Regions from separate parts of the Erwinia pyri genome, predicted to be linked through region 2. Evidence: predicted binding sites of a transcription regulator. Region 2 holds the regulator's gene; each other region holds the start of a gene.

Region 1 (6,709 bases), 1.1 Mb from region 2:
GCGATGCTCTGTGCATCGCTTTTTTTTTGGCCCGGCTGCTCTGGTTCCATCTGGTCCTGATTATACAGACTGCTCTTAAAAAACCTGCTTATTGCGCATTTATCCATCATATCAACCACAAGCAGCGGTGAAATCCTGATTAGCGTCTATATTGAATTCTGACGGACGCAAAATATGCGGCGCGGTTGCTGCAACGTCTTACCTACTACAGTCACGCCGTTTGTGGCTGAAAGCTCACAGTTGTGAGTGCAATCACATGAAGAAGGAATGATCGATGAATATGACTAAGATGAATAAAACTCTGATGGCTGTACTGGTTGGTTCTGCTCTGGTAAGTGGTGCTGCAATGGCAGAAGACACCACGACTCCTAAAGTGCAGTCCACTACCGACAGCGCGGGTTCAAAAATCGATAGCTCTATGAAAAAAGTCGGCGGGTACATGGATGACAGCGGCGTGACTGCCAAGGTGAAAGCCGCTCTGGTAGATGACGACGCAATCAAAAGCACAGATATTTCCGTAGAAACCCATTCTGGCGTTGTGACACTGAGTGGTTTTGTTCCTTCGCAGGATCAGGCCGAAAAGGCTGTAGCGGCGGCGAAAAAAGTTGAAGGCGTTAAGTCTGTCAGCGATAAACTGCACGCGAAAGACAGCACAAAATCGAGCGTCAGCGGTTATGCCGGAGATGCGGCAACGACCAGCGAAATTAAAGCTAAACTGTTAGCAGACGACATCGTCCCGTCACGTAATGTGAAAGTGGAAACCACCAATGGTGTGGTTCAGCTTTCCGGTACGGTGAAAAGTCAGGCACAATCTGAACGTGCCGAAGGGATTGCCAAAGCCATTGATGGCGTGAAAAGCGTTAAGAACGATCTGACTGTGAAGTCATAAAATTGAGACGGGCCACCCCAGGTGGCCTGAATCGATAGTGTTGAAGACAATAATCGAGTCACGCCGGACAAGGCGGATTTAATAAATCAGGCAGCAAGATTTCTACAATAGGGTAAGGAGAAGCTTATGTTTCGTTGGGGCATTATTTTTCTGATTATCGCGCTCATTGCAGCAGCGTTAGGTTTTGGTGGTCTTGCTGGTACAGCCGCATGGGCAGCTAAAATCGTCTTTGTTGTCGGTATCATTATCTTCCTGATCAGCCTGTTCACCGGCCGCAAGAAGTTATAGACCCGAGAATAAAAACAGCATCAACGGAGGCCAGTCACTGACTGGCCTCCGGCGTTTTAAGACAAAAATTGATCAACCGCAAATTACGCCAAACGGCCCGTCTCTTTCCCCTGTATCCTCACCGCATTCCCCCTTCATCAGGATACCGCCTGTGGGCAGACGCATCCCTGTTACTCTCGGCAACATTGAGCCGCTGGCGTTAACACCTTTTCGTCCGGGTAAACTCGCCCTGGTTTGCGAAGGCGGCGGGCAGCGCGGTATTTTCACCGCTGGCGTGCTGGATGAATTTCAGCGGGCTAACTTCAATCCCTTCGACCTGATGTTGGGCACCTCTGCGGGCGCACAAAACTTATCGGCCTATATCTGCGGTCAGCCGGGTTATGCCCGCCGGGTGATTACGCGTTATACCACCAGTAAACTCTTTTTTGATCCGCTGCGTTTTGTGCGGGGCGGGCACTTGATCGATCTTGACTGGCTGGTGAACATTACTGCCCAGGAGTTTCCGCTGGCGATGGAAGCGGGAGAGAAGATGTTCTCTTCCGGCCGGGAATTTTATATGTGCGCCTGCCGCAGCGATGACTATTCGCCAGGCTATTTTGCTCCGACGGCGGCGAACTGGCTGAATATCATCAAGGCCTCCAGCGCCATCCCCGGGCTTTACCGTCCCGGCGTGGATCTGGAAGGGATCAGCTATCTGGATGGCGGCATCAGCGATGCGATTCCGGTGCGTGAAGCGGCGCGCCGGGGTGCGGAAACCATCGTGGTTATTCGTACCGTACCCTCACAGATGACCTATACGCCGCAGTGGCTGAAGCGAATCGAGCGCTGGCTTACGGATAGCGCGCTGCAGCCGCTGGTGAATATCATGCATCTGCATGAAGAGAGCTACCGGGCCACGCAAGCGTTCATCGATAACCCGCCGGGCAAGCTGAATATCATTGAGATCTTTCCGCCGCATGTGCTGGCCAGCATGGCACTGGGCAGCCGCGTGGCGTCGCTGAACCAGGATTATCATCTGGGCCGTCGCTGCGGGCGTTATTTCCTGGCTACACTGGGTCAATGGCTGAATGAGAACGATACGCTGACCAGTCAGCAGCCAGTTATCCCGCCTGCACCAGTGGCAAACGAGCCGGTACGTGATGGCGTGATTCTGGATCCGCTGGCGGGAAACGATGCTGATTACAATGAGGGCTCGCTGGCATGACTGCAGGATTTGTTGATACGCACTGTCATTTTGATTTCGCCCCCTTTTGCGGGCATGAGGAGGAGAGCCTGAGGCTCGCTTCCGCCGCTGGCGTGGAGAAAATCATTGTGGTGGGCGTCTCAGCAGACCGGTATGCTGGCGTGATGGCGCTGGCGGAACGCTGGCAGCCTCTCTATGCCGCGCTGGGCACGCATCCGATGGCGATCGCTCAGCATCGTGACTCGCACCTGGAGCAGCTTGAAAACTGGTTGAAGCTGAAGCCGGAAAAGCTGGTGGCGATCGGCGAAATTGGCCTGGATCTCTTTATTGAAGATCCTCAGTTCGACAAGCAGGAGCAGCTGCTGGATGCCCAGCTACGGCTGGCAAAACGCTATGACCTGCCGGTGATCCTTCATTCCCGCCGTACTCATGACAAATTAGCACAGCATCTTAAGCGCCTGGCGCTGCCGCGTCGTGGCGTGGTGCATGGTTTTGCCGGAAGCGAACAGCAGGCGCTGGCGTTTATCCGCGCGGGCTACGCCATCGGCGTGGGCGGTACTATCACCTATGAACGCGCCAGTAAAACCCGCAACACGATCTCCCGACTTCCTCTCTCTTCTTTACTGCTGGAAACGGATTCGCCCGATATGCCGCTGCAGGGTTTTCAGGGCCAGGCGAACCGGCCTGAGCGCGTGAAAAACGTCTGGCAAAGCCTGTGTGAACTGCGGGAAGAATCTCCGCAGGAGATTGCCGAAACCCTGCGTGAGAACACCCGCACCCTTTTTCAGCTCTGAGTAGCTAAACTCTTAAATCTGACTGGCTGACAACTTCGCTGCGCGAGGTGTCATTTGCCGCTGCTACACTGCGCCATAAATGTTATTATTATAACATTTGCTGGCAAAACCCTGTTTCAGCCTGTTTTTCAGCCTTACCAGAGAGCCGGAGCAGCAACAGTAACCAATTTTATGTGATATTAATCACATCAAAAGGGTTTCGCTTGCAGTGCTATTTCTTTAGATCGTGAATTTCATCACGGAAGAGGTGCTGCCTTTTCCGTTATTATTTTAACATTCCAGCCCGGTAAACGGGCGCTGGCGGCAAGGACCCCGGCTTTCGCTGTCGCGAAACGGGCAAGCCGCCTGAACAATGCCTGGAGAACACTATGACCGACGTCACCGCAGCTGCCGTACGCGCGCTCAAACTCATGGATTTAACCACCCTGAATGATGATGACACCGACGAGAAAGTGATCGCGCTGTGCCATCAGGCCAAATCCCCGGCGGGTAATACCGCAGCTATTTGCATCTATCCACGCTTTATCCCGATTGCGCGCAAAACGCTGCGTGAGCAGGGCACGCCAGATATCCGCATCGCCACCGTGACTAACTTCCCGCACGGTAACGACGATCTGGAAATTGCGCTGGCAGAAACCCATGCCGCCATCGCCTATGGCGCTGATGAGGTGGATGTGGTGTTCCCTTATCGCGCCCTGATGGCGGGTAATGGAGATATTGGTTATGACATCGTCAGCGCCTGCAAAGAGGCGTGCGAAGATTCAGACGTTCTGCTGAAAGTCATTATTGAAACCGGCGAGCTGAAAGATCCTGAACTGATCCGCAAAGCGTCCGAAATCGCCATCAAAGCGGGTGCCGATTTCATCAAAACTTCAACGGGTAAGGTGCCGGTCAACGCCACACCGGAAGTTGCTGAGATTATGCTCAACGTCATTGCTGAGATGGGCGTAAAGCATCAGGTTGGCTTTAAGCCTGCCGGTGGCGTACGCACGGCTGAAGATGCCGCTATTTACCTGAAGCTGGCCGATGAGATTCTGGGTAGCGACTGGGCGGATGCGCGTCATTTCCGTTTTGGTGCCTCCAGCCTGTTAGCCAGCCTGCTGACAGCCGCCGGACATAGCGGCGCAAAAAGCGATTCAGCTTACTGAGCGTAGGGCGAACTTTTTCGCCCTCGCAACCGGTATCAGGACGGCAGATCTGCCGTCCTCATCAAAGATAAACCCCAGGGGGCAACGTGTTCCTGCCACAAGAAATCATTCGAAAAAAGAGAGACGGCCTGGCGCTGAGTGAAGAAGAGATCCGTTTCTTCATCAAAGGTGTGCGTGATAATACCGTTTCCGAAGGGCAAATCGCTGCGCTGGCGATGACCATCTACTTCCACGATATGTCCCTGCAGGAGCGGGTAGCGCTGACCATGGCCATGCGCGATTCCGGGTCGGTGCTCAACTGGCAGGCGCTTAATCTGAATGGTCCGGTGGTGGACAAACACTCCACCGGTGGCGTGGGCGATGTCACCTCGCTGATGCTGGGACCGATGGTGGCGGCTTGCGGCGGCTACGTGCCGATGATTTCAGGCCGCGGGCTGGGCCATACTGGCGGCACGCTGGATAAGCTGGAAGCGATCCCCGGCTTTGATATTTTTCCTGATGATGAAACGTTCCGACGGATCATCAAAGAGGTGGGCGTAGCGATTATTGGCCAGACTAACTCCCTGGCCCCTGCCGACAAGCGTTTTTACGCTACCCGTGATATCACCGCAACGGTCGACTCTATCCCGCTGATCACCGCTTCTATCCTGGCGAAAAAGCTGGCGGAAGGGCTGGATGCGTTGGTGATGGATGTCAAAGTAGGCTCCGGCGCCTTTATGCCAACTTTTGAGCAGTCTGAGCTGCTGGCTCACTCCATCGTTGGCGTGGCAAACGGCGCGGGCTGCAAAACCACAGCCCTGCTGACCGATATGAATCAGGTGCTGGCTTCCACAGCCGGTAACGCGCTGGAAGTGCGTGAAGCGGTTAACTTCCTGACCGGGAAATACCGCAACCCACGCCTGCTGGAGGTCACGCTGGCCCTGAGTGCAGAGATGCTGGTTTCCGGCGGGCTGGCAGCGGACACGGCGGAAGCTACCCGCAAACTGCAGGCGGTGCTGGATAACGGCAAAGCCGCAGAATGTTTCGCGAAGATGGTGGCTGCGCAGAAAGGCCCGGCTGACTTTATCGAAAAAATGGAGAGCTACCTGCCTGCGCCGATGCTCAGCAAAGCGCTCTATGCCGAAAAGCCGGGTATTATCAGCGCTATGGATACGCGGGCACTGGGGATGGCAGTGGTCTCGATGGGCGGCGGTCGCCGTCAGGCCAGCGATCAGATTGACTACAGCGTTGGCTTAAGCGAGATGGCGCAGCTGGGCGACATGGCCGACAGCCAGCGTCCGTTGGCGGTGATCCATGCTGCAACAGAAGCAGACTGGCAGGAAGCGGCGCTGGCGGTAACGCGCGCCATCACACTCAGTGAAACGGCTCCGCAGGAGACGCCCGTTATCTATCGCAGAATTACCGGATAAGCGTCATACTGTTCCGATCGATAAAATTTAAGCTTATCGCGTCACAGACGCAGGAGATCAGAATGAAACGTGCATTTATCATGGTGCTTGATTCCTTCGGGATCGGCTCCAGCAAAGACGCCCACAAATTTGGCGACCAGGGTTCAGATACCCTCGGACACATTGCCGAAGCGTGCTTCAAAGGTGAAGCGGACAAAGGCCGTAAAGGACCGCTGCATGTGCCGAATCTGACCGCATTAGGCTTAGGCAAAGCGGCACAAGAGTCGACGGGTAAGTTCCCCGCAGGCCTGGATGAGAACGCGGAGATTATCGGGGCTTACGCTTACGCCAGCGAACTCTCTTCCGGCAAAGACACGCCGTCGGGCCACTGGGAAATTGCCGGTGTTCCTGTGCTGTTTGACTGGGGATACTTCAGCGACAAAGAGAACAGCTTCCCGCAGGAGCTGTTAGATCTGCTGGTAGAGAAAGCGGATTTGCCGGGCTATCTGGGCAACTGCCACTCATCGGGTACGGTGATCCTTGACCAGCTAGGTGAAGAGCATATGAAAACCGGCAAGCCGATTTTCTATACCTCTGCCGACTCGGTGTTCCAGATTGCCTGCCATGAAGAGACATTTGGGCTGGAACGCCTCTATAAGCTGTGCGAAATCGCCCGTGAGGCCCTGACCGAAGGCGGTTATAACATTGGCCGCGTGATCGCCCGCCCGTTTGTGGGTGATAAAGCCGGAAACTTCGAACGTACCGGGAATCGTCACGATCTCGCCGTTGAGCCACCTTCGCCAACCATCCTGAAAAAGCTGGTTGATGAACAGAACGGCCAGGTCATTTCAGTGGGGAAAATCGCGGATATCTATGCGCACGTCGGCATCACCAAAAAAGTGAAGGCGACCGGGCTGGATGCGCTGTTTGACGCCACCATCGAAGAGATGAAAATCGCGCCGGACAACAGCATCGTGTTCACTAACTTTGTGGATTTCGACTCCACCTGGGGCCACCGT
Region 2 (6,709 bases):
GTGCCTTTTCCAATGTCATCACTCTGGCGCTTCTCCAGAAACCCTTTACCAGCAGAGCCATCTTCTCAACATCAGTACCCTGACACTTCCCCGAAGACAGCTCACCCTCAGGAGGATCTCTTCAGCTTGCGTATCAGCCAGCGGCCGTGATGCGGGCGGGCACTCCATGCCAGCGAGGAGATGGTGTGCATCACGCTCAGATGCCCCAGAATACGTTTTACGTGCCTTTCCAGAATAGTGGTCGGCCCCTGACTCAGCTCGACCTGAGAATCCATCACGTTGGTTTCTGAGCCTGGCCCGTCATATTCCAGACGCTGCTGACAGCGCTGCAGCGCCACCTCACAATCCTGCAAATAGCGTTCTGCCAGCGAAGAGGTCAGCATCGTATGCTCGCGCGCCAGTATGGTCATGGCGTTAATGTGCTCCACGATAAACTGGCTGTGCGTCACCCAGAGTTTCATATCGGAAAGATAGCGCGAATCGAATCCCGGCTCCTGCATCGCCTGATTCAGCGAGTTAAACAGGGCGTTATGCGCCTGATTCACCCGCATACGCTGATAAGCCAGCTTCACCGGATCCTGCTCATTGCCCAGCAGCATCTGCAGCGCATCCTGGTAGGTTTCAAGCGCATCGTGCGCATTCTGCCGCAGCAGGCCGCTTTGCCACTGTGGCCAGAGCCAGATCATGCCGCCGAAAGCGATCAGGCAGCCCATCAGCGTATCCAGCAGGCGGGGCAGCAGGAAGTCCGCGCCGTTAAGCGACAGCAGCTGAAGAGACCAGACCGCGGTTACCGTGAAACCAATCATCGCAAAGCCATAGAATTTGCGGATAAACAGATAGCTGATAAGCGTAATCGCCAGCATCACCAACAGCACCACAGATTCCGGCGCCTGAAGACGCAGCGTGATGGCGGCGATAATCAGTCCCGCCAGCGTGCCAAGCGCACGGTGCTGGATCCGCACGCGGGTGGCGCTGTAGCCGTTCTGGCTGACAAACATCACCGTCATCAGGATCCAGTAAGGCTTGGGCAAATTAAAGAACAGCGCCAGCGAGCTGGCAAAAGTCAGCATCACTGCAAAGCGCGAGGCGGTGCGCAGCGCGGCGGATTTCAGCGACAGATAGCTTCTGATAGCAGGTAACAGTGGCTGACGGCGCTGGCGGTCCGCCATCAAATCCCGCTGATACAACGGCCTCTGGGTACGTAAAACCCGGCCGATGCGGCTGAAATGATAATAACAAAAGGTGCCCACCGGATTGTCCGGGTGCTGTCGGGAGATCTTCTCCAGCGCCTGTAGCTGTTTATCCATCGTGAAGCGTTCAGGCAGCTTGTGATAGAGAATATCGTCAGCCAGTACGCGAAGCCGGGCGGCGATGGTCTGCGCATTCCAGCGGATTACCGCTTCAGCATGGCTCTGCTCTACCAGCTTTTGCACCTCTTCAGGCTGATGCAGGCTGACCGAAATATGCTCCTGCAGATCCAGCGCTACCTGGAACGCCCGGGTCAGGCGTTTGTGATGGTTGTAGCGGGTGGCGGAGAGCATATGCATCTGCTGGTAGCAGGTAGTGATCAGATCGACCGCTTTCTGTTGCCGGGCCAGCAGCGGCGGCAGCGCCTTTTCCGGATCCGTCAGCCTGGTCAGCAGGGTGTATTTGGCTTCGCAGTAGCCCGCCAGCTCGCGGTAGAGCAGGCTGAGCGTTTCCCGCATCGGCTGCTCTTTCCACAGCCAGAACCAGAACCAGTTAAAGACGCCGTACCAGATGGTGCCCAGCACGTAGAGCATTGGCGGTTCCCATATTGGCATCCGGCCAGCCAGGCTGAGGGTAAAAATAGCGGCGATCAGCGAGCCGGGCAGCAGCCGGCCATGCAGCGGGCTGATCTCGCCGGTGATGCCCAGCAGCATCGTCATGGTGAACAGGATGAGGGGTAAAGGCACCGCCTTTCCGCCCAGATACTGGATCAGAAAACTGCTGAAAGCGAACAGCGTTCCGCCGATGAGCAGGCGCTTGAAGAAACGTTTGTGGGGAGTATCAAGACCGGCGATGTTGCAACAGGCAGGCACTAAAGAGAAGAGCAGGCCCCGTTGCAGGTCACCCAGCAGCCAGCCGACAGCCACCGGTAAGCAGAGCACCAGCGTCTGGCGCAGCGCGTAGTTCACTTCAGGGTGATAGATCAGTCGACGCCACATCACTCCGTACCAAATAAAAAGGCGCAACAGAGGCTGTTGCGCCGTGGATCAGAGCCGATCAGCGTGTGCCATAGACAACGATGGTTTTACCGTGTGCCGAGATCAGGTTTTGATCTTCCAGCATTTTCAGAATACGGCCTACCGTTTCGCGTGAGCAGCCAACAATCTGCCCAATTTCCTGACGGGTGATTTTGATCTGCATCCCGTCCGGGTGCGTCATAGCGTCGGGTTGCTTCGCCAGATTCAGCAGAGTTTGCGCAATGCGACCTGTCACATCAAGGAAAGCTAAATTGCCCACTTTCTCTGAGGTAACCTGAAGACGACTGGCCATCTGTGCCGAGAGGCGCATCAGGATGTCAGGATTGACCTGAATAAGCTGACGGAATTTTTTATAGGAGATTTCAGCCACTTCACAGGCTGTTTTCGCACGTACCCACGCGCTACGCTCCTGACCTTCTTCAAACAGGCCAAGTTCGCCAATGAAGTCACCCTGGTTGAGGTAAGAGAGGATCATCTCTTTGCCTTCTTCATCCTTGATAAGCACCGCTACTGCGCCTTTGACGATGTAGTAGAGGGTTTCTGCCTTTTCACCCTGATGAATCAGCGTGCTCTTGGATGGATACTTATGAATATGGCAATGTGACAGGAACCATTCAAGTGTCGGGTCTGTTTGCGGTTTGCCGAGAACCATTCGCTGTTATCCTCTGTTGTCATCGTGCCTAAATACAGGGGCAGAGTTCCCTGTCAGGCGTTGAAATAATCAAGCGTTTCCCATCAGGAAATGTATTCGGGCCTCTGTGAAAAGCCTGGCTCGTTATGTTGTCCCGTTTCGTCGTGCTTGTAGAGTACTGACGAAAATATTACAGCTTTGTTTGTAGCACAGCTTTCAACGAGTGTCTTCTGTTGTCTCGCTTCAGCATAGTGGGAAAACTGCCGCATTGCCGTTTTTCAGGCTAAAGCGTAATCTGAAGTTAACTAAATGAATTAGAGGAATTTGTTATGCAGGCTCGGGTCAAGTGGGTTGAAGGGTTAACGTTTTTGGGAGAATCCTCATCAGGACATCAGGTATTGATGGATGGAAACTCCGGGGATAAAGCGCCAAGCCCGATGGAAATGGTGTTGATGGCCGCGGGCGGATGCAGCGCCATCGACGTGGTCTCGATTCTGCAGAAGGGCCGCCATAACGTAAAGGATTGCGAGGTGAAGCTCACCTCAGAGCGGCGTGAAGAGGCTCCCCGCCTCTTTACCCATATTAATCTGCACTTTATCGTCAGCGGCGTCGGGCTGGGTGACAAAGCCGTATCGCGCGCCGTGGATCTCTCTGCCGAGAAGTACTGCTCTGTGGCGCTGATGCTGGGTAAAGGGGTCAATATGACCCACAGCTACGAAGTGATCGAATTAGAGGAAAAGTAGTTCGCTGAGCGTAGGAGTAACGCCTGTTTACCGGGCGTTACTCAATTTTCTTGCCCTGAATCAGCCGTTTAACCAACGGCCCCATAATCAGCTCCATGGCCAGCCCCATTTTCCCGCCCGGCACCACCAGCGTATTGATATGCGAAATAAACGATCCCTGCAGCATCGACAGCAGGTAGGGGAAGTCGATATCTTCCAGCGCCTGGAAGTGGATCACCACAAAGCTTTCATCCAGCGAAGGGATAGCCCGGGCCGCAAAAGGGTTAGAGGTATCCACCGTCGGCACGCGCTGGAAGTTAATGTGCGTGCGTGAAAACTGCGGCGTAATGAAGTTGATGTAATCCTCCATTGAGCGCACCACTGAATCCATCACTGCTTCACGCGAATGGCCGCGTTCGCTGGTGTCACGCACCAGCTTCTGGATCCACTCCAGGTTAACGATAGGCACTACGCCGACCAGCAGATCGACATGCGCGGCCACGTTATTCTGCGGGGTTACCACGCCGCCGTGCAGCCCTTCATAAAACAGCACGTCGGTCGGTTCGGGCAGCGGCTGCCACGGCGTAAAGGTGCCCGGCACCTGATTCCACGGCACCGCTTCATCATAGGTATGCAGATACTTGCGGGATTTACCGCTGCCGGTGCGGCCATACTCGGTAAAGGTGAGTTCCAGCAGCGCAAAGTCGTTGGCTTCCGGGCCAAAATAGCTGATATGGCGGCCCATATCCCGTGCCTTGCGGATCGCCATGTCCATCTCAGGGCGGGTATAGCGGTGAAAGCTGTCCCCTTCCACTTCGGCGGCATGCAGGCCAAGCTGCTGGAAAATCTTTCTGAAGGCCAGGCTGGTGGTGGTGGTTCCCGCCCCGCTGGATCCCGTTACGGCAATCACCGGATGTTTGGCTGACATGCATATACCTCCCTGAGAAAAGTCGCCTCGCATTGGTACCATGTTTCAGGCGTGGATGTCATCTCTGCCCGTTAACCCGTCACCTGACCACGCGGCATGATATTGACCGTCTCATGCAGCTCGGACCAGACCAGTACCGCTTCGCCGCTGGTTAACTGGCGGCGAACGTCTTTAACCTTCTGTTCCAGCGAGCGTTCCTGCTCGCCGTAGTCGGTACCTTCTCGCAGGACAAAAGATTCAATCAGGTTGTCCAGGGTGTCATTGTCGAGCTCTTTCCAGGGAATTATCACGTTAGTTGTCCAGCCAGGTTGAAAGCCATTGCGGAATGCGTTGTTCAAGCCACATCTGGGGCTTGCGCAGGGTGCCGCCGACAAAACCCACGTGGCCGCCATACTCTGTCAGCTGGTAGGTGACAGCGGAAGGCAGCAAATGGGCGGCGGGGATCACCTCATGGGTCATAAAGGGATCGTCTTTAGCATGGATGATCAGTAACGGTTTCTCCACTTTGGGCAGCAAAGGCATGGCGCTGCAGCGACGATAATAGTCGGTGGCGTCCAGAAAACCGTGCGCCCGGGCGGTAATAACATCATCAAAGTCGCGCAATTTTTTCAGTGCCCTGAGTTCTGGCAGCTCAATGGGCAGCGTGCCCGGCCAGGCGAGCAGCTTGCGCTCCGCGTTCTGTTTAAGAAGCGAGAGCAGATAACGCTGATAGAAGCGGGAAACCCCCTGTTCCAGCTTCAGGCTGCAGGGTTCCAGCATTAACGGGGCAGAGACCACCACGCCCGCCTCCAGCGTGCAGGCCGATCCCTGTTCGCCCATCAGACAGGCCAGCATGTTGCCGCCGAGGGAGAAACCGACGGCAGCAGTAGGGACACTACCCCACTCCTCACGCAGCCAGTGGAGAAAATAGCTGGCATCGCTGGTTTCGCCGGAGTGATAGATGCGTTGCAGGCGGTTGGGTTCGCCGCTACAGCCGCGAAAATGCATCACTACGCCCAGCCAGCCACGCTCCTTGCAGACCTGAAGCAGCCCGTGCGCATAGGGACTATGAACGCTGCCTTCCAGACCATGAAACAGTACCACTCGTGGTTTGTGTCGGGCGCAGGCCGGATCTTCGCTCCAGGCGAGATCGACAAAATCGGTGTCCGGCAGGGTGAGTCTCTGCCAGTGAGGCGTGAACAGCATGTGGCGGCGAACCAGCCGCGGCAAAATTGTTTGCAGATGCGCGTTGCTCATGCCGGGAATTGGCTGAAACCGCAGGGTCTCAGGGTGATTAAAATTCATGTTCAAAATGCTTGTAGGATCTCTGTCACATTGTTAGCTTCATGTGGTTCGTTTCTGGTCAGGGGGTGAGGAGCACCCGTTTCATATGGAACTGAGTCTGTTTTTATCAATGCTGGGCTTTTTATGGGTGGCGGCTATCACGCCGGGACCTAATAATATGTTACTCACCGCCTCCGGCGCCAATTTTGGTTTTCTTCGCTCGTTGTGGCTGCTGATCGGCATCATGATTGGCATGCAGGTCATGCTGCTGATGGTAGCGTTTGGCATCGGCGGGCTGATCCTGCTTTATCCCTCTCTGCACCTGGTGCTGAAAATTGGCGGAAGCCTCTATCTTCTCTGGCTGGCATGGAAAATCGGCACGGCTGAGTATGAGAAGCTGGAGACGAATGATGCACCCGCTGCGCCAATGCCGTTCTGGCAGGGTGGTCTGCTGCAGCTGATTAACCCTAAAGCCTGGCTGATGGCACTGGGCGCCGTGGCCAGCTTCAGCCTGGCCGGGGAAGCCTACCAGAGCTCGGTGGTCGCCATCAGCGTTGGCATGGCGCTGGTCAATCTGGTGTCAGGCATTATCTGGCTGGGCTTTGGCGCGGTGATTGGTCGTATCCTGCGCAGCCGCCGGGCCTGGACTATTTTTAACGTGGCGATGGGGCTACTGACCGCCGCCTGCGTGCTGCTTATCTGGCATTAATTCCCTGTCCCTCTGAGAAGCCACCGCACTGCGGTGGTTTTTTTTGGCGCTTACCCGCCATGTCACTTAGTTATCCAGCATTTGATCTAAGGATAATTAGTTATAAAAGATAATTTCTAATTACTTTATCGCGATGGTTGCTCTCGGTTACAAAGGCGTTATTCAAACGATAACGATCACCGGAGCAGGGCATGGCGGGAAAATTCACTCTTACACTTATTGCAGCGGCAC
Region 3 (6,709 bases), 2.0 Mb from region 2:
AAAAAATGGAGCCTGAGGGCTCCATTTTTATTTATTCAGCCGGTGTCACTCAGTACATCACTTTATGACCGTAACCTTCCAGAATGTTTTTAACGCGATCCATCGTCTCTTTTTTCGGCGGATGGACGCCATCCAGCTTATATTCTTCGCCCATCGCCACCCACTTATGTTTGCCCAGTTCGTGATAGGGCAGCAGCTCGATTTTTTCCACGTTACCCATATCACGGGTAAACTCCCCCAGACGATGGGCTGAATCATCATCATCGGAATAACCCGGCACCACGACATAGCGGATCCAGGTACGGATTTTCTTTTTCGAGAGATAGCGGGCGAAATCCAGCGTACGATGATTGGAGACGCCGACCAGGATCTGATGCACATCATCATTTATCTGCTTGAGATCCAGCATCACCAGATCGGTCACTTCGAGCAGTTCATCAATCACCGGATCGTAGCGACGGACAAAGCCATTAGTATCCAGACAGGTGTGAATGCCTTCTGCATGACAGGCTCTGAACCAGTCCCGGACAAACTCCGCCTGAAGAATGGCCTCACCGCCGGAAGCGGTAACGCCACCGCCGGAGGCATTCATAAAGTGCCGGTAGGAGACGACATCTTTCATCAGCTCCTCAACGGTGACCTCTTTGCCGCCGTGGGTATCCCAGGTGTCACGGTTGTGGCAATAGAGGCAGCGCATCAGGCAGCCCTGGAAGAAGGTGATAAAACGGATGCCGGGACCGTCGACGGTACCGCAGGATTCGAATGAGTGGATGCGACCTTTGACTGACATTGCGATGAATTCTCCACGGTAGACCTGCCTTCAGGCAGGTACGCAGTCTTTAAGCTGCGTTAAGTCTGTTTTGCCAGCCACCCGAAGCCGGCAGGGCTGGCAAACAAGACTTGTGAGGCTCCACTGGCGTGGAGCCTCTGATAACTCAGGAAATTACATGCTCTGAGTAAACGTACGGGTAATCACATCCTGCTGCTGCTCTTTGGTTAAAGAGTTAAAGCGCACGGCATAACCTGATACGCGGATAGTCAGCTGTGGATATTTTTCGGGATCTTCCATCGCCTCCAGCAGCATCTCACGGTTCATGACGTTGACGTTCAGGTGCTGACCGCCTTCAATACTGGCTTCGTGGTGGAAGTAGCCATCCATCAAACCGGCCAGATTCGCTTTACGCACATCATCATCTTTACCCAGCGCATTTGGCACGATGGAGAAAGTATAAGAGATGCCATCTTTTGCGTAGGCAAACGGCAGTTTAGCCACGGAAGTCAGTGAAGCAACCGCCCCTTTCTGATCGCGGCCGTGCATTGGGTTGGCACCTGGTCCAAACGGAGCGCCAGCGCGGCGGCCATCCGGGGTATTACCCGTTTTCTTACCATACACCACGTTAGAAGTGATAGTGAGCACCGACTGGGTTGGCACCGCGTTACGGTAAGTCTGCAGTTTCTGAATTTTTTTCATGAAACGTTCGACCAGGTCGCAGGCGATATCATCCACGCGTGAATCGTTGTTACCAAACTGCGGGTATTCACCTTCAATTTTGAAGTCTACAGCCAGGCCATCTTCATCACGAATAGTGGAGACTTTGGCATATTTAATTGCAGAGAGAGAATCCGCCGCTACGGAGAGGCCCGCAATACCGCAAGCCATAGTGCGATAGACATCGCGGTCATGCAGCGCCATCAGCGAAGCTTCGTAACTGTATTTATCATGCATATAGTGGATGATATTCAGCGCGGTCACATACTGCTTAGCCAGCCAGTCCATGAAGTGATCCATACGCTCCATCACTTTGGTGTAGTCCAGCACTTCGTCCATCATTGGGGCTTCTTTCGGACCCACCTGCATTTTCATTTTTTCATCCACGCCGCCGTTAATGGCGTAGAGCATGGTTTTTGCCAGGTTAGCGCGGGCACCAAAGAACTGCATCTGTTTGCCGACGATCATTGGGCTGACGCAGCAGGCGATGGCGTAATCATCATTGTTAAAGTCAGGACGCATCAAATCATCGTTTTCATACTGCACGGATGAGGTGTCGATAGAGACTTTAGCCGCATATTTTTTGAAATTCAGCGGCAGCTTTTCAGACCACAGGATGGTCATGTTCGGTTCCGGAGAAGGACCCATAGTGTAGAGGGTATTCAGGAAACGGAAGCTGGTCTTGGTGACCAGAGTACGACCATCAACGCCCATACCAGCCAGTGATTCTGTTGCCCAAATCGGGTCGCCGGAGAAGAGTTCATCATACTCAGGGGTACGCAGGAAACGAACCATACGCAGTTTCATGACCAGGTGATCAATCAGCTCCTGCGCCTGCAGTTCGGTGATTCTGCCCGCTTTCAGGTCACGTTCAATATAGATATCCAGGAAGGTTGATACACGACCGAATGACATAGCCGCGCCGTTCTGGGATTTCACCGCCGCCAGATAGCCAAAGTAGGTCCACTGCACCGCTTCCTGAGCAGTAGTGGCCGGGCCTGAGATATCGCAGCCATATTTTGCCGCCATCTCTTTAATCTGCTGCAGCGCATGATGCTGATCGGCAATCTCTTCACGCAGGCGGATAGTGGCTTCAAGGTTCACGCCATTTTCCATGTCAGCCTGCAGCGAGGTGAACTGTGCAAATTTGTCTTTCATCAGCATATCAATGCCGTACAGCGCAACGCGGCGGTAGTCACCGATGATACGACCACGGCCATAGGCATCCGGCAAACCAGTCAGCACGCCAGATTTACGGCAGCGAAGGATGTCCGGTGTGTAGACGTCGAACACACCCTGGTTATGAGTTTTGCGGTAATCGGTAAAGACTTTTTTCAGACCCGGGTCCAGCTCACGGCCATATACTTTACAGGAGCCTTCCACCATTTTGATGCCGCCGAACGGAATCAGACCGCGTTTCAGCGGTGCTTCAGTCTGCAGGCCAACAATGGTTTCCAGACTTTTATCGATGTAGCCCGCATCGTGAGAGGTGATAGTGGAGGCAAGGTCGGTATCAAAATCGACCGGCGCATGGGTACGGTTCTCCAGCTTGATGCCTTCCATTACCTTATCCCACAGGGCGGTAGTGGCTTCAGTAGCACCGGCCAGAAACGCTTCATCACCTTCATACGGGGTATAGTTTTTCTGAATGAAGTCACGCACGTTGACGCTGTTCTGCCATTCACCCTGTGCAAAGCTTTCCCAAGCCGCAACCTGTTTTTCGTTGTGCTCGCTCATTTGATACCTACCTTAATTACGTTGAGTTCTGTCGTTCCTGCCGCGGTGTTAAGCCGCAGGTGTTTAATCAGGAGATCTTAAATCAGTGATGGTCGCCGTCGCGCAGATAGATAACCCAATAGGTTAGTCCTACCAGGAACCCTCCGCCGATGATATTGCCGATGGTGACGGGGATCAGGTTGTCGGTGATAAAGTTGCCGACGGTCAGATGTGAAAATTGGGCGGCCGTGGCGCCAGTAGCCTGCCAGAATTCGGGGCCTGAGAAGTCGCGGATGATAATCGCCAGCGGAATAAGAAACATATTAGCGATGCTGTGCTCAAACCCGCTGGCGACAAACATCGCAACCGGCAGCACCATCGCCAGCATTTTGTCTGTGAGGCTACGACCGGAATAACTCATCCAGACCGCCATGCAAACCATCAGATTAGCCAGCGTGCCCAGGCAAACCGCTTCAATAAAAGTATGGTGCATTTTATGGTCAGCCGTTTGCAGAACATTTAACCCCCATGCACCATTGGCTGTCATCGCCTGACCGGCAAACCAGATCAGGGCAACAAAAAACATCGCGCCAAAAAAATTGCCCACATAAACATTGACCCAGTTACGTGCTAACTGTGCCCAGCTGATGCGTCCGCTGGCTTTTGCCACCATTGTCAGGACGGTTGAGGTAAAAAGATCTGCGCCACAGACCACCACCAGCATCAAACCGAGTGAAAAACAGAGCCCGCATGCCAGTTTGGTTAAGCCTGAAGGCGCTGAACCGGTCGTTGCGGTGATATAGAAGACAAAAGCGATGGAGATAAAGACGCCAGCCGTAATGGCGAGGAAAAAGGTGGTGAAGGGTTTTTTTGTCGCTTTATAGACGCCAGCTTCTTCGGCTATTTTAGCCATCTCAGACGGGACGATTAAGTCAAACGGGTTGCCAGCTTTCACACTAACTACTCCCAAAATTAGTCAACGACGAGATACTAACAAAGGAGTATAGGTGAGAAATTGATATGGATCATATTGGTCCGGAGTAATGGGCGCCAAACACCCTTATTTTGTAAGGTTTTAAGGTTATATTATTGATATTTAAATAATAAATACTTTTTAAAACTCTAAAAATAAGTTGAAAAGAGCACAAGATGTACCTTGATAAGCGGGATTTATCGCCCTGACTGTTTCTGGAAAGTTAAGGAACTTGCAAAAATGAATTTTTGGTTCACCTTTCATTAACTTTTGGTGAAAAGTTTTAAAAAAATGCAGGCAGGCGGTCGGCTAAATGAATAACCGACCGCCTGAAGAGGTTACTTCCAGTTAAGGCGTTTCGCCTGCTGGAGTTTCTCATAGGCTGCCAGTAGCGACTGGTGAGCAGGGAAGGCCATCAGATCTTCATCAACAGTTTGCAGGCCATAGAAAGGCGCTTCACCGCTGATGGCGGCAGAGGCCGCTTCTACCGCATCCAGACCATACATGCGGACAAATGCAGTATGGTATTGCACCGGATCGCGCTCTTCTTCCTGACTCAGCAGCAGCAGGGTTTGCAGGCAGCGATAGTAGTTTGCACGGGCCGGCGTGAAGATGGAGCTGTTGAACTCCATGGTCCATTCGGTCCAGATCAACGCCTGGTCAAGGTCGCCGCCAGCCAGCGCCAGCATCGCTTTCAGCTCGCCGATACGCAGGGTATACCAGCCATTATCTTTTCCGGTCGCCAAACCAAGCAGTTCACGAACGCGGGTAAAGTCGTCGTGGCCATCTTCATCCAGGCGTTCGATCAGCGCCAGATAATCCTCTTTTTCCCACTGCGTTTCAGGCAGAGAGAGCAAGGTCTCACGCAGGTAAGCGCCCATGCTGTTATTGGCCAGCAGCAGATCTTCAGCAGGATAGATGTCAGACATCCCCGGCACGATGATACGGCAGGCATAGACGTCCAGATGCTGATAATCGGCAATATACACTTCCCGATCTTCCGCCTTGAAGATCGCCATTAATGTGGCGAACTCTTCCTCGGTTGTGCCGCTGAAACGCCAGTCCACAAACGGATAGTCAGCGTCATCTTTGAACATGTCCCAGGAAATCAGGCCGCTTGAATCGATAAAGTGCGTTTCCAGATTGGCATGCTCTGCCACCTCTTCATCGTCAAACGTAGGCGGCGTGAAGACATCCAGATCTTTCAGGCTGCGGCCCTGCAGCAGCTCAGTAACGGTACGTTCCAGCGCGACGCCAAAGTCCGGGTGCGCACCGAAAGAGGCGAAGCAGGTGCCGTTTGCCGGATTAAACAGCACCACGCAGATCACCGGATAGTGGCCGCCCAGGGAAGCGTCGTAAGAGAAGATTGGGAAACCTTCCGCTTCCAGTTTGGCAATAGACTCCACCACGCCAGGATAACGATCCAGCACCGCCTGCGGGATCAACGGCAGGCTGATGGACTCCGCAATGATCCGGTTTTTAATGTAGCGTTCAAAGACTTCAGAAAGTCCCTGCACACGAGCTTCGTTAGCGGTATTCCCTGCAGACATCCCGTTAGAAACGTAGAGGTTGCCAATGATGTTCATGGGAATATAGACGGTTTGCAGATCGGACTGACGGGTGAAAGGCAGGGCGCAGATGCCGCGGTCGGCGTTGCCGGACTGCAGATCGATCAGATCGCTGGCGCTGACTTCCTGCTCAGGATCGTAAAAGGCTTTCAGGCGCTCATCCAGGATACCGGCAGGCAGGCTGTCATCCTCCGGCAGCGGGAACCATTTTTCGTTGGGATAATGAACAAAATCACCGTTGGCAATTTTGTTGCCCAGCCAGAAATCGGCAAAAAAGTAGTTAGTGGAGAGGCGCTCGAAATATTCGCCCAGCGCAGAGGCCAGGGCCGCTTTTTTGCTGGCACCTTTACCGTTGGTAAAACAGAGCGGGCAGTCGCGGTCGCGGATATGTACCGACCAGACATGAGGAACCGGGTTCAGCCAGGAAGCTTCTTCAATATTAAAGCCCAGATCCTGTAATTTTTGCTGAAAGCGTGCGATGGAGTCTTCCAGCGCGGCGTCTTTGCCTGGAATATACGTTTGCGTCATAGTGCCCACTCGTTTTGGGTTGTGCAGAAAGGGCGCAATGATACGGGGTTTCTTCTGGATGCGCTATGCGAGGGGGGAAATTCGTGCCTCTGCCACACCGCTTCTTTCCGGAACTGGTCGGCTGACCGGATAAAACATTGCAGCCAGAGAAGGGCAATGATAAAACCGATAGCAGAATCGACATCGATTGAACTGAGAAAGTGGTGAGGGGAAATGAGTCAGGTTTTCAATTTTAGCTCCGGCCCGGCGATGCTGCCGGCAGAAGTGTTGCGTCGTGCTGAGCAGGAGCTGCGTAACTGGCAGGGCCTGGGAACCTCCGTTATGGAGATCAGCCATCGCAGCAAAGAATTTATGCAGGTAGCCGAAGAGGCTGAAAAGGATTTTCGCGACCTGCTGAAAATCCCTTCGAACTACAAAGTCCTGTTCTGTCACGGT

The links. Region 2 encodes CRP, which controls carbon source genes, mostly activating them, when cyclic AMP is high. Its sites were predicted from a motif close to ATGTGANNNNNNTCACAT; they were not measured.
Region 1: the regulator CRP is predicted to act here: its motif matches at 3,326-3,343, upstream of deoC (deoxyribose-phosphate aldolase).
Region 3: the regulator CRP is predicted to act here: its motif matches at 4,219-4,236, upstream of focA (formate transporter FocA).

Annotation. Positions count from the first base shown of each region.
Region 1 is NZ_CP132353.1:3,860,451-3,867,159, reverse strand. It holds gene osmY (molecular chaperone OsmY) at 275-889, shown strand; gene Q3V30_RS18260 (DUF1328 domain-containing protein) at 1,016-1,177, shown strand; gene Q3V30_RS18255 (patatin-like phospholipase family protein) at 1,329-2,381, shown strand; gene Q3V30_RS18250 (TatD family hydrolase) at 2,378-3,154, shown strand; gene deoC (deoxyribose-phosphate aldolase) at 3,523-4,302, shown strand; gene deoA (thymidine phosphorylase) at 4,389-5,711, shown strand; gene deoB (phosphopentomutase) at 5,774-6,709, shown strand, end outside.
Region 2 is NZ_CP132353.1:409,918-416,626, forward strand. It holds gene Q3V30_RS01860 (YccS/YhfK family putative transporter) at 108-2,186, opposite strand; gene crp (cAMP-activated global transcriptional regulator CRP) at 2,245-2,877, opposite strand; gene Q3V30_RS01870 (OsmC family protein) at 3,186-3,599, shown strand; gene Q3V30_RS01875 (phosphoribulokinase) at 3,637-4,506, opposite strand; gene Q3V30_RS01880 (YheU family protein) at 4,578-4,796, opposite strand; gene Q3V30_RS01885 (hydrolase) at 4,798-5,790, opposite strand; gene Q3V30_RS01890 (LysE family translocator) at 5,876-6,478, shown strand; gene tauA (taurine ABC transporter substrate-binding protein) at 6,670-6,709, shown strand, end outside.
Region 3 is NZ_CP132353.1:2,978,973-2,985,681, reverse strand. It holds gene pflA (pyruvate formate lyase 1-activating protein) at 50-790, opposite strand; gene pflB (formate C-acetyltransferase) at 944-3,226, opposite strand; gene focA (formate transporter FocA) at 3,309-4,160, opposite strand; gene ycaO (30S ribosomal protein S12 methylthiotransferase accessory factor YcaO) at 4,517-6,274, opposite strand; gene serC (3-phosphoserine/phosphohydroxythreonine transaminase) at 6,488-6,709, shown strand, end outside.